One region of the Halomonas sp. GFAJ-1 genome, then DNA from elsewhere that is predicted to be linked to it. Evidence: riboswitches for the same ligand, from Rfam matches in the RefSeq annotation. Region 1 holds a riboswitch; each other region holds the start of a gene.

The links. A riboswitch is a leader RNA that binds a small molecule or an ion and turns the genes downstream of it on or off. The one in region 1 is predicted to bind thiamine pyrophosphate.
Region 2: it holds a riboswitch for thiamine pyrophosphate, as region 1 does, so the genes downstream of both, thiM (hydroxyethylthiazole kinase) here and MOY_RS05405 (sodium:solute symporter family protein) in region 1, are expected to answer to the same signal.
Region 3: it holds a riboswitch for thiamine pyrophosphate, as region 1 does, so the genes downstream of both, MOY_RS12850 (diguanylate cyclase domain-containing protein) here and MOY_RS05405 (sodium:solute symporter family protein) in region 1, are expected to answer to the same signal.

What each region holds. Positions count from the first base shown of each region.
Region 1 is NZ_AHBC01000021.1:54,350-60,332, forward strand. It holds gene nhaD (sodium:proton antiporter NhaD) at 1-753, opposite strand, end outside; gene MOY_RS05395 (LysR family transcriptional regulator) at 969-1,937, opposite strand; gene MOY_RS05400 (sodium-dependent bicarbonate transport family permease) at 2,080-3,021, shown strand; TPP riboswitch at 3,113-3,224, shown strand; gene MOY_RS05405 (sodium:solute symporter family protein) at 3,306-4,751, shown strand; gene MOY_RS05410 (LLM class flavin-dependent oxidoreductase) at 4,797-5,983, opposite strand, start outside.
Region 2 is NZ_AHBC01000034.1:34,646-40,628, reverse strand. It holds gene gloA (lactoylglutathione lyase) at 1-236, opposite strand, end outside; gene MOY_RS09475 (DUF2237 family protein) at 427-801, shown strand; gene MOY_RS09470 (hypothetical protein) at 973-1,317, shown strand; TPP riboswitch at 1,411-1,503, shown strand; gene thiM (hydroxyethylthiazole kinase) at 1,528-2,352, shown strand; gene thiE (thiamine phosphate synthase) at 2,342-2,986, shown strand; gene trhP (prephenate-dependent tRNA uridine(34) hydroxylase TrhP) at 2,962-4,332, opposite strand; gene MOY_RS09450 (DMT family transporter) at 4,491-5,366, opposite strand; gene MOY_RS09445 (serine hydrolase) at 5,460-5,983, opposite strand, start outside.
Region 3 is NZ_AHBC01000043.1:120,392-126,374, forward strand. It holds gene MOY_RS12835 (CoA-acylating methylmalonate-semialdehyde dehydrogenase) at 1-11, shown strand, start outside; gene MOY_RS12840 (hypothetical protein) at 105-797, opposite strand; gene MOY_RS12845 (peroxidase-related enzyme) at 1,000-1,602, shown strand; TPP riboswitch at 1,647-1,751, shown strand; gene MOY_RS12850 (diguanylate cyclase domain-containing protein) at 1,835-3,262, shown strand; gene MOY_RS12855 (magnesium transporter CorA family protein) at 3,287-4,255, shown strand; gene MOY_RS12860 (NnrU family protein) at 4,360-4,938, shown strand; gene MOY_RS12865 (alcohol dehydrogenase catalytic domain-containing protein) at 5,074-5,983, shown strand, end outside.

The DNA of each region.
Region 1 (5,983 bases):
TTTGATAAAGGCGCTCATGATGACGGCAGGAATCAGGAAATTGACCAGAGAGGGCAAGAAGAGCACAAAGAACTCTTGGAAAGCGACCATACCTGCCTGCCACACCATCAGCGTGGTGATGTCCCCGAATGGGCTAAAGGCCCCGCCGGCATTGGCGGCCACCACAACGTTAATACAGGCAAGATTAATAAAGCGCTTATCACCTTCAGCCACTTTGGTGATGACAGCACACATGAGTAGCGCCGTGGTTAGGTTATCGGCAATGGGAGATAGCACAAAGGCGAGGCCACCCGTTAGCCAGAACAGCTGGCGGTAGCTAAAGCCTTTACGCAGCATCCACGAACGCAGCGCATCGAATACCCGGCGCTCTTCCATGGCGTTGATATAGGTCATCGCTACTAGCAGGAACAGCATTAGCTCGGTGAACTCCAAAAGGGTCACACGGAACGCATGTTCTGACGTTTCCGACATGCCATTTTGGACGTACACCCAGCCAATGAGTCCCCAAATGATACCGGCTGCTACCAGTACAGGCTTGGACTTGCGCATGTGGATTTTCTCTTCAGCCATAACTAACGCGTAGGCCAAAACGAAAACTGCGACTGCAAAGAAGCCGATAACAGACGTGGTTAAATCAATATCTCCGGTGACAGCAAAAGCCGCAGGGCTTATACCGAGTAGTAAAGCTGCAAACAGAAAAAGCCAGCGGCGAGAAACTCGCGGCTGGCTGGGGTCTTGCTGCAACATCAACATGATGGGCTTTATCCTAATAAAGATTAGAAGGGGAGAGGGTTAATCGCGGCTAGTTTATCAATCCGTGTTGCATTGCAATACGGAATAAAAACGAATGAAAACCGCTAATAAGGCAGGTATTACGTCTTTTTTTAGAAACTAATTATTTTGCTAATAAAAAACATAAGATTTTGTTGAAGTAGCTATCGCTGATATTTGCCGGAGCTCGCTAGTGACTAGTGACAGCGACTATGCTCATGCTCTCTGTGAAGCAGCGCATCCAGCTCATTGCATATGAAGCGTGGCTCGATCCACTGGGCAAGATGTGCGTTGACATAGTGAAGAAAGCGCTGGGCGGATTGGGGAAGCCGCTGGTCATTGCGGACAATCATCTGCCAGTGGCTTTCAATGGGTAAGCCTTCTACCGGAAGAATCGATATCTCGGGATGCTCGCTTGGCAGTACATGCTCTGATAGCACCGCGACCCCCATGCGCGCCGCCACGCCAACGCGAATCGCTTCATTGCTGGCCATTTGCAGGGTTTTCTTCATGGTTAGCCCATGCTCTTGTAGCCAACTTTCCAGTAGCATACGCGTGGCTGACCCCGGTTCGCGCAGCAACAAGCGCTCATTAAGCAGCTGCTCCATGGTGATTGATGAGTGCTGTGTAAGGGGGTGGCCAGCGGCAGCGATGGCCACCAGCGGGTTGCGCATAAAGCGTGCTGCCACGGCATGGGCAAGAGCAGGCGGATGGCTAAATACATAAAGGTCGTCTTCTTGACGCTCAAAGCGTGCCAACACTTGGCGGCGGTTGCCAATATGTACCGTTACGTCCACCTCAGGAAACGCCTGGCTAAACGGGCCGAGTAAGCGTGGCAATACATATTGGGCGGTATTCACCAGGGCAATACTAAAGCGCCCCTTGCTGCCTTGCTGAAAATCACTGAGTTGATCTGCAAAGTCATCAAAACGGCCTAAGACATCCCGGCTTGCCTGATAAAGCGCCTGCCCGGTGGCCGTCATGGTAAGCCCTTGTAGATGATGCTCCAGTAGTGGGCTACCGACTGCCTCGCTTAGCCGCTTTAGCTGTTGGGAGACCGTCGGCTGGGTGAGGTGCAGCTGTCTTGCGGCTTCGCTGATCGATCCGCAGCGCACGACAGTGACATAGACTTGCAGTAGTCTAAATGTCAGTTGGCGAATGTTCATGGCTCTAGGCGCTCCTGAGGTGCCCTTTGGTTACGCCAGCTAGTATAGATGATTATCTATGACTGTCTTTCAAGTTATTATTAGTTGTCATCCGTAAATCCACGCAAAATGCAGCCTCTTTTAACCCTGTGGAGCGTCAGCGATGCCAGATATTGTGGTGATGTTTTTCTTACTGGGGCTTATAGCAGGGGCGGTGAAGTCAGACCTGCAGGTACCCAAAGCCACCTACGACACGTTAAGCCTGCTGTTAATGCTGACCATCGGCTTAAAGGGCGGTATGGCGCTGCACGGGAATATTCATTGGGGATTGGTACCCGAGCTATTAGGCGTTGCGCTACTCTCTGCTTTAACGCCGCTGCTGCTAATGCCGGTGCTGCGGCGCTGGGTACGCCTTTCCCCGGCGGACAGCGCTAGTATCGCCGCCCACTACGGCTCGGTCAGTGCGGGAACGTTTGCGGTGGCGCTGGCCTATGTGGAGGCGCGGCAGCTGGCCGTGGGCAGTGAAGTCACACTCTATTTAGTGGCCATGGAGCTGCCTGCCATTATGGTGGCGATTGCGCTATTTAGGCGCCATCAAGGCGCGGCGGTAAAAGAAAGTACTCGTAAGCTGTGGCATGAGACGCTCACCAACCGTGGCGTGATTTTGCTGACAGGCGGTGTGGTCATTGGAACGCTCTACGGGCCCTTCCAAGGGGAAGAAGTCACTGCGCTGTTCACGGGGGCGTTCAAGGGGGTGTTGGCGCTGTTCTTGTTGGAAATGGGGTTAACCGCTGCGCAAACTTTGCGGCCAATGCCCTGGCATCACTGGCGCTTGGTGACCTTCGCCCTCATCACGCCGCTGCTGCTATCCATGCTGGGCATTCTCATGGGCACGGCATTGGGACTCCCGGTCGGCTCGGTGGTCATTCTGGCGGCACTTGCTGCCAGCGCTTCTTATATTGCTGCTCCCGCTGCGATGCGCGCGGCCATACCCCAGGCCAATATCGGCCTAGCGATGCTCGCCTCACTGGGGATTACCTTTCCGCTCAATGTCATGCTGGGCATACCGCTTTACCACATGCTTATCGAGTTATGGTTGAGTTAGCGTCCGATAAGCTAGACGTTGCTGAGTCGGTTACTGAGAGGTGCCCGTGGGCATCCTCAATTGACAGCGCCCGTCTCAGCACCTAGGGTAGCTGCTGTCCTAGGGGAGCCTGCACTGGCTGAGACTCCACCGCCATTTGGCGTTGGTAACCCTTAGAACCTGATCCGGGTCATGCCGGCGAAGGGAAGGATGTAGCCTAACAATACTCCCTCTTTGCTTTCGCCTGCCTGCCGTGCGCCCACTGCACAGCCCGGTCTAACAACAGGCAAAGAGGACCCGCTTTCATGATGCTTGACCCTATCTGGACTGGCCTGTGGCTGTCGCTATGTGCCGTTGCGCTAGCTGTGCCAGGCCTGCTTTATGCCCGCCGTCATCGCGATAATCTTGAAGACTACATTATCGCCCGCAATAGCCAGAATACCCGTGCCACGGTGCTTACGCTGGTCGCGACCACGCTAGGTACCTGGATTCTGTTTGGCCCCGCCCAGGCCGCTACCTGGGGTGGCATTGGTGCCGTGCTAGGCTATGCGTTTGGTTCGATGGTGCCCAGGCTAGTGATGATCCCTCTTGGCCGACGCATGCGCGAGCTGATCCCTGAAGGCCATGGCTTGACGGAGTTCGTTATCCACCGTTATGGCCGCACCATGTACGCATTCACGCTCGTGATTATGCTGTTTTACCTCTTTATTTTGTTGGCCGCTGGGCTAACCGCTGTTGCCCGTATGGTGGGTCTGCTGGCCCCTATTCCGCTGTGGGTAACGGCCAGTGTGGTGATGGTCGCCACGTTGATTTATACCTTTTACGGCGGCCTGCGCGCATCCATTTACACGGATAAGTTACAGATGGTGGTGATTATGCCACTGCTAGGGCTGCTGCTGGTGTTTGGCTGGCAGGCTGCCGGTGGCGTTGCGCCAACGCTTGCAGGGCTTGCCGAGAGTGCGCCACAGCTCCTGCAGGTGAGCGATATAGGCGGTATACGCGCAGGGTTAACGTTCTTTCTTGCCGTAGCGCTTACCGGACTCTTTTATCAAGGTACGTGGCAGCGTATTTACGCGGCGAAAGATACCAAGGTGCTGCGCCGAGGCTTCTGGATTAGTGGTGTATGCAGCTTCATCGTGGTGGCCCTGATGGGGCTATTTGGGTTGGCCTTTGTAGGGCTGGGGCTTGAAGGTGACGGCTCTGTGGCGCTGTTTAGCGTGCTATTGGCGGATGTGCCGTTATGGTTCGCTTTAGCGCTGGTGCCGTTGGGCCTCGCGTTGGTGATGAGTAGCGCGGACTCCACCATTAGCGCAACGTCGAGTATTATTGCTGTGGATATGGGGCGGTTACTCCCCAACGCCAGCAGTGCTTCATTGATGAGTATGTCACGCTGGTTGATTGTATTGGCTGCCATCCCGGTTACCTGGGTCGCCTCCCAGGGGTACAGCGTGCTTTATCTATTTTTGCTCGCTGATTTGCTCTGCTCAGCCGCTGCATTCCCGGTGTTTTTTGGGCTTTTCTATCGTCGTTACACGGGCCTTAACGCGGTTATCAGTACCGCGCTGGGGCTTGTGGCGGGATTGGCAATGTTCCCTGCACCCGGAGCGAGTACGGCAACCTTATTGGAGTCTTTCCTACTAGCGGCGCTGGTGCCCGTGGCGGTGTCGTTACTGCTCTTACGTGTCCTGCCGTCACGCCCAGCGTATGATTTTGGCTTGTTGCACACGGCAGTGCGCCGCTTTAGGGGGTGAATGCCGGGCAGTCGATATAGCGCTAATATGTCCGCCCTGCATCGCTTACGCTGTCGGGCGGGCCAGCCCCAAATGGTCACGCAGGGTGTTACCCGTGTACTCACGGCGGAATAGCCCACGCGCCTGCAGCAGTGGAACGACCTGCTCAATAAAGTCCTCAATACTACCCGGTAGTGTCGGCGGCATCAGGTTGAAGCCGTCTGCGCCACCGCCTTCTACCCAGCGCTGCATCTCATCCGCAATCTGTTCGGGTGTGCCCACCATGGTGCAGTGGCCACCGCCGGCCGCTAACCTGCCTAATAGCTGGCGTAGTGTCGGGGATTCGCTTTCGATAATGCGCAAAATGGTGGCATAGCGCCCTTTAGGGCCAGCAAAATCCTCTAAGGGTGGTAGCTTAGGCAGCGGTGCATCCAGTTCCCAGTGGCGGCAATCCTGACCGATAAATTGGCTTAGCTGATGCAGCGAATCTTCGGTGGGTAACCGCTCATCCAGTTCACGCTGCTTTGCCTTTGCGGCGGCCTCGGTGGGCGCTACATACGTGACCAGCCCAGGCATAATCGCCACTGGCGCGCGGCCAGCCGCCCGCACGCGGGCCTGAATGTCTTGGGAGTAGGCTTGCGCCGAGGGGAGGTCGTAGGCCACCGCATAAATCGCTTCTGCATAGCGCGCTGCCAAGTTGCGCCCCGGTTCAGACGCCCCCGCTTGAAACAGCACAGGATGCCCTTGGGGTGGGCGCGGTACGGTTAGCGGGCCATCGACCAAAAAGTGTTCGCCATGGTGCTCAATAGGCCGCACTTTGCGTGGGTCAGCATACTGGCCCGCTCGGTCGCAGCGTAACGCATCGTCGGACCATGAATCCCAGAGCGCTAACACCGTTTGCGCAAACTCTTCAGCGCGGTCGTAGCGCACCTGCTGAGGAGGCATGGCCTCAAAGCCATGGTTGCGCGCTTCGCTATCAAACATCGAGGTGACTAAGTTCCACCCCATGCGGCCGTTAGAAATATGATCTAACGAAGCGAGCATTCGCGCCGCATGAAACGGGCTAAAAAACGTGCTGGATATCGTCGAAATCAAGCCGATGTGCTCGGTGGCGCGGGCCATAGCGGATAGCGCCGTCAACGGTTCTAAAAACCACTGCGGCCCTCCGCTCACGTTGCCTGCGGCATGGCCATCGGCAAAAAAGACGGCGTCTAATTTTCCACGCTCAGCGGTGCGTGCCAGCGACTCATAAT
Region 2 (5,983 bases), on a different contig from region 1:
GCCTGGGTCTCTTCGGGTACGTTATCCCCCGCGGCCACATTACCTAGAAAATAGAGCGAAAACTGCATCTCCTCAAAGTCCAGGCGCCTTAATACCTGCATACCAAATACCTTCGAGTAGAACGCCAGAGCACGCTCGGGGTCCTTCACCCGCAGCATGGTGTGATTTAAGCAAAACCCTTGGGTTTGCGGTGCGACGGGGGCAACCCCTGGGTGCTGTTCACCTTTAAACGACATGGGTCTCTCCTGCTGCTGAATTAACCAATACAAAATACCCTAGAGGGGCGTAAATACTTTGACGAAGCGGTTACTTTGCACAAGGCTTTAGAGTGCTGAACATCATCACCTCATAAAGCGCTTTTCTACCTCAACGATACTTTATGAAGGCAGCATTTAGCGAATTCTAGCCTTTACCAAAGGAGACCGCATGTCCCGTGACCGTAATGTACTGGGTGAGCCGCTAACTCCCTGCTGCCACTCTCCTAAAACTGGGTTCTACCGCGATGGTTTTTGCCGCGTGGGGGCCGATGATGCAGGCGTTCACTCAGTGTGCGCCATGGTGACAGAAGAGTTTTTAGCTTTCTCACATGCCCAAGGTAACGACTTAATCACCCCTCGCCCTGAGCATAAATTTCCCGGTTTAACACCTGGCGACCGCTGGTGCCTCTGCGCCCACCGCTGGGCCGAAGCCGCTCAGGTGGGTCTTGCGCCACCGGTGATTCTTTCCAGCACCCATGAGCGGACGCTAGAAATTATTCCGCTGATTAAGCTTCAGCAGCATGCTCTGGACGCAGTGCGTTAACCACAAAGCCGTACAATCGATATATAGTGACTGGAAATTTTATGCAAATCTTCTACACTTGCGTATCAAATGCTTTACAAAACGATTCTAAACCGGTCTCCTTAGAGACAACTAACTTTCTCTTTAACAACCGTTAGATGACCCGCGAGCGGGGTCAATCTGGAGCTTGTCATGACTGCAATCGATATGACCCTGGGCGACCGACTAACGCTGAAGCAGCTGTCTCATGTGCTGCAAAACGGCTTTTCACCGATAGTGGAAGTCGAGTCGATGGATGGTATCTACAAAGTACGCTTTCACCACGCTAATGGCGTCTCTGATTTATGCAACAGTGAAGGTCACGTCAGCACTTTTATGGGCACCGGTGAAATCCGCGATGCCCTTGGTCAACTAGGGCTAACACACGGTGTGCTTACCTTTGCCGACCAGTGCGGCGATGAGATGATCGGTGTGGAAGGCAAAGCGATAACGCCGGACGAGATGCTTACCTATGGAACGCGTATCTCCTTTCGGTAGTCACGTACTTAGCTAGTCTCGTAGCTGCCCGTTTTTGGAAAGCACTTCCGGCAACCCAAAGCTTTACAGATCCGTTTAAGCCAAGGATAGTAGGCCCGACGACAGGGGCGCCGTTATGACGGCTGAGAAGCACCCTTTGAACCTGAACCGGATAACACCGGCGTAGGGAGTCGTGGTGCCCCTACACCACCTCCCTGCCGGGAGGATGCTATGACCTCACGCTCCTTGAGCGATTACCCCCTAGGCGGTTATCTTGAAGCACTGCGTTCCTCTACGCCGCTAGTGCACTGCATAACCAACTATGTGGCGATGAACAGCACCGCCAACATACTGCTCGCCGCCGGCGCATCCCCTGCCATGCTTCACGCCATTGAAGAAGTCGCCGACTTTACGGCGATTGCTGGCGCGTTATCAATCAATATAGGCACTATCTCCTCTACCTGGGCGGACACCATGCTAGTGGCTGCGAAAACGGCCCATCTCCAAGACATCCCATGGGTATTAGATCCAGTTGCCGTGGGTGCCACACGCTTTCGCCAAACGCTATGTGCTGAGTTACTCACCTACCAGCCGACGGTGATTCGTGGCAATGCGTCAGAGATCCTAGCGCTTGGAGGGTTAGCTGGCCAAGGGCGCGGGGTAGATGCCACCGCCTCTACCCAAGATGCTTTTACCGGGGCTATTGCGCTTGCCCAACGCCATGGCTGTGTAGTGGCGATGACCGGCCTAGAGGACTTTGTGACCAACGGCCACCACCACTATCGCCTCACAGGTGGCCATGCGCTGATGCCTAAAGTAACCACCCTAGGGTGTGGCCTAAGCGCCTTGGTAGCAGGCTTTGTAGCGTCAAATCGTGAGCGCCCTTTTGAAGCAAGCATCGCCGCGCTAGCCTGCTTTGCCCTGGCAGGTAACCGAGCGGGAGAACATGCCACCGGCCCTGGCAGTTTTCAAGTCGCGCTATTAGATGCGCTGTATCAACTCACCCCCAATGACCTTTCTACCTTTGCCCAACTGGAGGCAGTGCATGCCGTTTGATCTCTCGCTTTACTTAGTAACCGACGCGAACCTTTGCGCCTCTTTTGGCCTAGAGCAGACGGTAGCGGCCGCGGTGCAGGGCGGTGTCACTATCGTGCAGCTACGCGACAAGCACGCCAGCGACGCGCAGATGATTGCCCAGGCTAAACGCTTGAAAGCGCTGCTTGCGGGAAGCGGCGTGCCGCTGATTATTAACGACCGCCTAAACGTAGCCCTAGAAAGTGAAGCCGATGGCCTGCACCTGGGCCAAAGCGATACAGCAGTGCAGGAAGCACGCCAAGCGCTAGGCCCTAACGCCATTATCGGCCTCTCCATTAATACGCTCCCCCAACTACAGGCCGCGCCGGTTGAGCTACTGGACTACGTGGGCTTAGGACCCGTATTCGCCACGGGCAGTAAGCAAGACCACGCCCAACCGATTGGCTTTGATGGACTGGCACAGTTGGCTGAAGTTTGCCCGCTGCCCAGCGTGGCGATTGGTGGTCTAAAGGCTGAGCACGCAGCGCACGTTAAAACCGCAGGCGCCAATGGCCTTGCGGTGATTTCAGCCATCTGTGGTCAGCCAGACCCGCGCCAGGCGGCGCAGGCGTTTTCAGCGGTGGAGCAGACTCAGGAAGCAGGAATTCCTAGCTGAACAGCGGGAATAGACGCCGCTGGCTTGAGATCGCGCATTAGCAAGGCAAACTCAAGCTGCTCAGGCTGAATGTCAGCCCCAGGTACCGGGATACGAACCCGGTGCCCAGAGCCGGGGGCGGCACGCAAGCCTTCGCCGCGCTGGTTCTCTATGTACTCAAGCGCAAAACGGCGATTGCCGCCGGGCAGCATTAGCTCCATGCTGTCGCCTGCTTCAAAGCGGTTCTTAACCTCTATATCAAGCATTTCCCGTGATGCATCGTAGCCGAGGACGTCGCCTACAAACTGCTGGTGCACACCGATGGAACTGCCTTGCTCATAGCTCTGGAACTCATCGTGTACATGGCGGCGATAGAACCCCTCGGTGTAGCCCCGATTGGCTAGGTTCTCAAGTTCATCCATTAGCCCCATATTAAAGGGCCGCCCGGCGACGGCGTCATCAATGGCCTGGCGGTAGACCTGGGCCGTCCGCGCGACGTAATAGTAGGATTTAGTGCGCCCTTCAATCTTGAGCGATGAGACACCCATCTCTGCTAGCCGCGCTACGTGCTGAACGGCGCGCAGGTCTTTCGAGTTCATAATGTACGTGCCGTGCTCATCTTCATAAACGGGCATCAGCTTGCCTGGGCGTGTCACATCTTCAATCAACGCCGACAACTCATCTTGATCATTAGCCGTTGCCGTTACCCCCTGATTGGCAGGCACCAAATCGCCCGTCTCGTCGTGAGTGGCGGCGACGGTGTTGTATTTCCAACGACACGCATTGGTGCAGGTGCCTTGGTTAGGGTCACGGTGATTAAAATAACCTGAGAGCAGGCAACGGCCTGAATAAGCAATACAGAGCGCTCCATGGACAAAGGTTTCGATCTCTAGGTCCGGGCACTCAGCACGTATTTCACCAATCTCTTCAAGGGAGAGCTCGCGGGATAAAATAATCCGGCTAATGCCCTGACGCTGCCAAAACTTAGCGGCCGCCCAATTTACAACGTTGGATTGTACTGAGAGATGGATCTCTTGTTCCGGCCAGCGATCACGCACCATCATGATCAAACCTGGGTCCGACATAATCAGCGCATCCGGCCGCGCTTCAATCACCGGCTCCATATCCCGCAGGTAGGTTTTTAACTTGCTGTTATGGGGCGCAATGTTAGAAGCCACATAAAACTGCTTTCCGCGCGCGTGGGCATATTCGATGCCACGGTGCAGATTATCGACCTTAAAATCATTGTTTCGCACACGCAGCGAATAACGCGGTTGGCCAGCGTATACCGCATCCGCCCCGTAGGCGAAAGCGTAACGCATATTATTAAAGGTACCAGCAGGGGAAAGCAGTTCTGGGGCTTGCATAAACAGTCACCGTTATCAGGACGATGGCCCGTGGCGCGTCAGCAATCACCAAAGCGCACAGGTTGAAAGGGCCGGATTATAAACAGCCCAAACGTACTGTCTTGTTCAGCTCTCTGCTTTGATGACCTGGATCAAAAAGTAGCGGCAACCAGCGCTATTTAAGCGCTTGGACGGCGCTTTAGCGTTGTGCGCCGGTCATGGTAAGCAATCGCCAAACCACTGCCCATAATCAGCGCACTGCCTACCCACACCCACAGGTCCGGTAGCTCGCCCCAGAACCACCAACCCAGCAGAACCGCCCAAAGCATCGCGGTGTAATCAAACGGTGCAGCGATGGCCGCGGGTGCGAAGCGGAACGCCAACGTAATAAACGCAGTGGCGCCAATACCCAGTACCCCGGCCGCTAAAAACCCAAGCCAGTGCCACGGCTGCGGCGTTTGCCACACCCAGGGTAAACTGACCGCCGTAATAACAAAGGGCACTAATGTCATATAGAACACCATTGCCCAAAGGTGCTCTCTGGCACCATAACGGCGCGCCGTAATCATCATAAGGGCATAAAAGAAAGCGGCCCCCAATAGCGTTAGCGTGCCTAGTTGGAACGCATCGCCCCCCGGGCGCACCACAATCAGCACGCCCACAAAACCTACCAGCGAGGCGATCAGCACAGGTGTGTCAATACGTTCACCCAGCAGTGGCACCGACAGCAGCGTGACAAAAAGCGGTGCAACAAAGGCGATGGCCGTCGCTTCCGCCAGAGGTAGCAAGATAAGCCCCCAGACGAAAAAGATCATCGTCGCGGTGTAGATAAGCCCTCGCACCAAGTGCACGCCTGGTCGCTTCGTGCTTAACTTTCGTAGCCCACCAGCGAAGTAGGCCATCAACGCAATCAGCGGTAACGATACCAGCGTACGAAAGAAAATGATCTGCAGCGGCGAGTGCACTTCGCCAAGCCATTTTGAGACAGCATCGCCCAGTGCTAAAAACAGTACTCCCAGGCACATGCAGAGTATGCCTTTTAACGATGTTGTCATTTGCGCCTCCTCATTTCATCGGGCTCTGGGTAGCCACTAACCAAAAAAAACCCGCCAACACAGGGTTGGCGGGGCAGTATGTCATCAGTGCGATTACAAACTAGCGTTCACCACCATGCAGTCCATGCCCTGAGCTTGAAGCGATTGACAAGCTTGCCTTGCCCCTCCTTCATCTAACGCCACTACACGGGCACGAAATACCGGTGTCTGACCCTCTAAGGTGTCAATTAGCACACGGCCACCGACGCTGTTAGGTAAGCGTTGCGCCGCTTGGTGAGCAAGCTGTTCAGCGTGAGATGCTTGGCTAAAGGCACCTACTTGAATACCCCAAACACCACCTGAAGCTTGCTCTGCCGCCGGTGCAACCGTAGCCATCACACGCTCTCGCTCAATAAACGCTTGCAATGGATCTGGCTGTGCCGAGGCGGGGGTATCAGTGCTCTGCTCTGACGAACGGGAAAGCTGCTCTTCTACTGCCACTGCTGCCGTTCGCGCAGGAGACAGCGTCGTCGCGACGTTAGCAAGCATAGGCTGGCTAGGAGCTGCAGGCTGATTGATGGGCTGAGCTAACCCTGGAAACGTCATAAACTCACGGGAGATATCGGTATTGGCTAACC
Region 3 (5,983 bases), on a different contig from region 1:
TCTCGCTGTAACGCTGACTCAACCCAGTGACGCGAGAGGCAATAAACGCAACAAGCCCCGTCTGAACGGGGCTTGTTGGCACGTGAGGTTAGTTCTCGCTTGGCTTAAAAATTATCAAACAGCGGCAGGCTTTTTTCAAAGAGCTGTTCGATGGGGCCTAGCTGGCTCTCATGTAGCACTAGAAGGGTGGAGGCGTCTTTAAAGTCTTCGCGTAAAGGGACGAGTAGCGCAAACTCTCCCTCTTCAAGGTGAAACTCGTGGATTTCACGCAGCCCGTTAGGGGTTTCAAGCTGGGAACAGCGGTAGTTGTCGTCTTCGCTGTAAACGAGGCGATGATACATTTTAAACAGGGTATAAAGGGCTAAGCCGCCAACAAAAGCGGGCCAGCGTGCTGGGGTTTCGCGGATGTTCGCGGCTAGGGTTTTGCCGTCGGCTTCAGCGCCGGCAATGGCATCAGCCAGCGGTGTTGCAAGAATCGCCGTGTCGTCGGCAGGTAGCGGAGCATTTTGACGGGTTGCTTGGTCAAAGTCGCTAACTGCAGCGCGAAAATCGTCCAAAGAGTGAAGCGCGTAATCCACGTGCTGTAAGTCAGCGGGTTCAAAACCGCCGTTCTCCCAACCATGGATAACGCGTAGTGTTACCTGACCCCGGCTCATGGGACGAGCTAGGAGCACATACAGCATCGTACGGATGTGCATTTGCCGCTCATTGGCGTCATTCTCAAAAGCACGGTATGGCTCAGCAAATAGCTCGTGCAGTCGTCCCTGAGTATGCTCTTTGGCTTCGGCGTATTGCATGGCGTTTCCCTTTTAGCGAGCCGTTTTATGCGCGCTGTGCACGGTTTTTTATGATGTGTTCGTAAGCGTAAAGTATGGCGAGCGAAACCTGAGATTAATAGTCACTTTGCATAGTATTTTGTTACTGAATTACTAGGCCTATTACATTCCGTTAACTGTACAACCCATCCCTATTTTTAACCATAACAACAAAGGTGAGACTATGCCTGCTTCAATAAGTCGCTTTGCCGTACCAGCATCCCTCGATGAGCTGCCCGAGGATATTCGCAGTGCAATTTTAAACGTGCAGGAAAAAGCAGGGTTTGTGCCGAATGTATTCTTAATGCTTGCCCATCGGCCGGATGAGTTTCGCGCTTTCTTCGCCTATCACGATGCGTTAATGGAACGAGCATCGGATACGCTCACAAAAGCTGAAAAAGAGATGATTGTGGTGGCCACTAGCGCTCGTAACCGCTGCCTTTATTGTGTGGTGGCCCACGGTGCCTTAGTGCGTATTTATAGTAAAGATCCACTACTTGCAGATAACGTAGCGATTAATCATCATGTGGCCGACCTGAGTGAGCGTCACCGTTTGATGCTCGATTTTGCCCTGTATAGTTCCATTGAGTTAGGCGAGTTCTCGCGCGCCTGGCAAGAGCGTTTAGCAAATGTCGGTTTCACCCTTGACGACTGCTGGGACATCGGCGCTATTGCCGCCTTCTTTAGCATGTCCAATCGGCTGGTCACTTTGGCAGGCACACCGCCTAACCCCGAATTTTATGCCATAGGCCGTATTCCCCGGAACAATGTTTCTGATGCTTCTTAGGGTTTACTAAGCCGCTGATTTAGCCGAGGATAGTGCCATCATACATATGTCGCCAGGGGCGTCCTCATTGAAGGACTGAGAGCGTCATAGGCAGACCCTGGAACCTGAACCGGATTGTACCGGCGTAGGAAGTGAGACATGGCTTACCTAACGAGTAGCCAGAGAGCCAAGCAGTGAACGTTGTTTCGCTTTATGGTGTCGTATTGCCTTTCCCCAAATGGGTTCTATAGCGATGAGCTATCCACTACCGTTCAATGAAGATGCCCGTCTAGCAGCGCTGAATGAGTTGGCACTGCTAGATACGGCTAATGAGCCGGTATTTGACCGGATTACTCGGTTAGTGACCCATCTATTAAACGTGCCAATCGCAACGGTTACCCTAGTGGACGCCGATCGACAGTGGTTCAAGTCTAAAATCGGTTTAGATATTTCGGAAACACCACGGGATGTCGCTTTTTGCGCTTACACCGTGATTCAAGCAGCTCCGTTGATTGTGAAGGACGCTCTTATAGACGAGCGGTTTGCCAGTAACCCTTATGTGACAATGCCAGACGGCGTGCGTTTTTATGCAGGCTTGCCCCTAAAAAGCTCCCAGGGCTACGTTTTAGGTTCGCTCTGCGCTATGGACACCAAACCGCGCTCCTTAAGTGCGACAGAGCAAGCAGCGATGCAAGACCTTGCCGATATTGTTGCAGGAGAGATCCAGCTACGTGAACGACTGATTGCTGAGCAAAAAAGCAAAGAAGTCTCACAGCGTGCGTTAAAGGCGCTGCATTTAAGCCTTGAGCAGCAGATTGAGCAACGCACTCGAGAGCTTAGTCTGGTGATTGAAACAGCCTACGACGCCTACCTAAGTATTGATGAAATCGGCCGTGTTCTAGATTGGAATCATGCGGCTGAAGTGATGTTTGGCTGGCAGCGTAAAGAGGCGCTGGCACGCACTATTACCACGCTAATGTTTCCTGAAGGGCTGCCCCACGCGTCCACATCCCCCATTATGGGAAAAGCCAAACGGCGGGATGGCGGATGGCTTCCTGTGGAAATTCGCCTAAAAAGTTATGCAGTGAATGGCCGTGAGCGACGCAGCTTGTTCATTCATGATATCACCGAGCGCCAGCAGTTAGAGCGTTTGCGCAACCAGGAAGCCCGGGAAGATGCGTTAACCACGTTACCCAATCGGCGCGCGCTAGATGAGCGGCTTCCAGAAGCCATGGCAAGGGTGCGCCGCACGCGTAAACCGCTGGCCGTGCTGTTTATGGATTTAGATGGTTTTAAAGGGGTAAACGATCGCTACGGGCACGCCATGGGAGATGAGCTGCTGCGGGATATTGCCCTTAGGTTGCAACAATCGGTGCGCGAAACAGACTTTGTGGCGCGCTGGGCTGGTGACGAGTTTGTGTTGTTACTAGAAGGGGTCGACAGCGGGGCCCTGGTGACCTTTACGAACAAATTGATACGTACTATCGAGCAGCCGCTGATAGTGGCTGGCGTCACGCTTAACGTTAGCACCAGCGTTGGTGTGGCGCTATTTATGCCGGAAGCCGTCGAAACGGCAAAAGAGCTGCTCAAGCGTGCAGATGTTGCTATGTATGAAGCCAAACATGCAGGTAAAGGGCGGCTACACTTAGCCCAATCCGTTGATATATCAAACGATATTTAGTCAGCACCCACCTCAGGGACGATTATGATCCGCAGTATGCTCACCACGCATGACGGGCTTGTGCATGAAGGTGATGAAGACTCAATTGAGCAGTGGCAGGCAACCCCGGGAAGCCATATCTGGATAGATATGCAAGGAGAGTCAGGTCAGCGAGAGCGGAGTCTACTTGAGCGTTTAGAGTGCCACCCTATGGCTATCCAAGATGCACAAAAAGAGCGGCACCCACCTAAAATTGAAGAGTTTGAGCACCATACGCTGATTATCTACCGTGGTATTTCCTCCTTTGATGCACAGCTTAACTTTGTGCCTCAGCAGGTCTGTTTTTTTATTGGTGCACGCTTCTTGGTGACGCTGCACCCAGGCAAAGCGCTTAGTGTTGATCGGTTTTTTAACGAACAGGGCAGCACGTTGCTAGCGCAATCTCCCGAGCGTGTTGCATTAAGAGTGATGTATACCTCGGCAGGTTTTTACATTGATAGCTTGCTTAAATTTGAGAGTGAACTAAGCGACTTAGAGGATGAGCTGCTGGCGAACGGTAACGACGTTTTAATGCGCAAACTGACCACCTACCGTTCACGGTTAGTGAAGCTGCGTCGTATTTTTAGCTATCACAAAGGTATTACTCAGGAGTTAACCGCCTACGACTACGCGCATCTGCCACGAGATGATAATGATACCCTCTACGCGATCAATGATGTAGCCGAGCGTTTTGAGCGCCTTTATACCCTCACGCAGATGTATTACGACATCTGTGGCGATTTAGTGAATGGCTATATTTCGATTTCGTCGCATCAGCTTAATATTACGATGCGGGTATTGACGGTGATTACAGCCATTTTTGTACCGTTGACGTTTATTGCCGGTATCTACGGCATGAACTTTGAGTACATGCCCGAGCTGGGCTTTCAGTATGGGTACTTCTTTGTGTTGGGCGCCATGGCGGGGATTGGGGGAAGTTTGTTTTGGCTTTTCAAACGTAAAAATTGGTTTTAGGCCGTTTGGCGAGCGAAAAGTTGAACCCCTCCCATGTGGTTTAGGCCTGACTGTGGCATTCTCTGCGTCGACTAATGACGTGCATACACCTGGGAGCAAACACCATGACCATTATGATAATAGGCCTGCTGATATTTCTGGGCAGCCACTCTGTGCGTATTTTTGCGGAAAACTGGCGCCAGCAGCAGGTAGCCAAGCTAGGGCTAACCAACTGGAAGCTCGCCTACTCGGCTGTATCACTGGTGGGGCTTGCCATTGCTATTTATGGCTTTGGCCAAATGCGTTTTGATCCCATCTATATCTGGTTTCCACCGGTGGGGTTACGCCATGCAGTAGCCCTACTCATGCTGCCTGCCTTTATTATGCTGGTAGCGGCTTATGTGCCGCGCAATGCTATTAAAGCGAAACTTGGCCACCCGATGATGCTGTCGGTTAAGATTTGGGCGCTTGCCCACTTGCTGGTCAACGGTCGGCTGGGCGATATCATCTTTTTTGCCGCTTTCTTGGTATGGGCTATTTTGGCGTTTAAAGCGGCCAAGCAGCGCGACCGTATGAACCCGCCAGCGGTTGTAGTTACTTCGACGCCCGCAACGATCGCCACGGTGGTTATTGGTGTTGTGGCTTACGTGCTGTTTGCGTTCTATTTGCATACCCTGCTTATTGGTGTGCCAGTGTTTGGCTAATAGCAATAATCAGCGTTTTGCTAACGGCGGCAGCGCATTCAGCGCTGCCGCCGTTGTGTTTAATGGCTTGTGACTCCTCACAGATTTGCTACGTTGTCAGGCAGATGAACTCTGTTTTTCACAAGGAACCAGCCCATGGATGAAGCCGACTACGCTGTGCCTAAAACGATGTCCGCCATGTTATTAACGGGTCACGGCGACGTTGATAAACTGCACTACCGTCAAGATGTGCCCACGCCTCAGCCAGGGCCAAACCAAGTGCTGGTGCGGGTAACGGCCACGGCAAAAAATAACACCGACCGTAAGGCCCGCGAGGGGCTTTACCCCACCAAAGGAAAAGAGGAAGTGACCTCTTTTGCCATGGGTGGCTCACCGACGCTTACCTTTCCACGTATCCAAGGTGCAGACGTTGTTGGGCGAATCGTCGCGGTGGGTGAAGGCGTGGATAGCGCACGCAGGGGGGAACGAGGCCTGCTGGATTTTAATATCTACGCCGATGAGCGCCGCACGATTAACCTGACGCCTGACTACTATGGCCACGGAGCCGACGGTGGCTATGCCGAGTACATTGCGGTACCGGCGGATCAGTTCCATCAAGTAACTAATCCAGCGCTGCACGATGCTGAGCTAGCTGCGATGGGCATGTGCTCTTATCAAACGGCCTACCACATGATGACCTCTGCCAACGTCAGTGCTGGTGAGCGTGTGTTGGTCAGTGGCGCCAGCGGTGGGGTCGGCACGGCGTTAATCCAGCTGTGCCGGATTGTTGGGGCAATACCTTACGCCGTTAGCCAGCCAGACAAAGCCGATGCGCTCTTAGCACTAGGTGCTGAAGCCGTGATTGACCGTGGAGATTTACCCACCTTTGTTGAGCGGGTGTTGGCCGCAACCCACGGGCAGCCTATTGACGCCGTGATGGACTTAGTAGGCGGTGACATGACGGATCTGTTTATCGATACCATGATTGTCGATATGCAGCGCCGGAGCACTTATCCTCGGCTCTCTATCGCCGGGGCCAGTGGCGGCAATATCAGCGAAATTATGT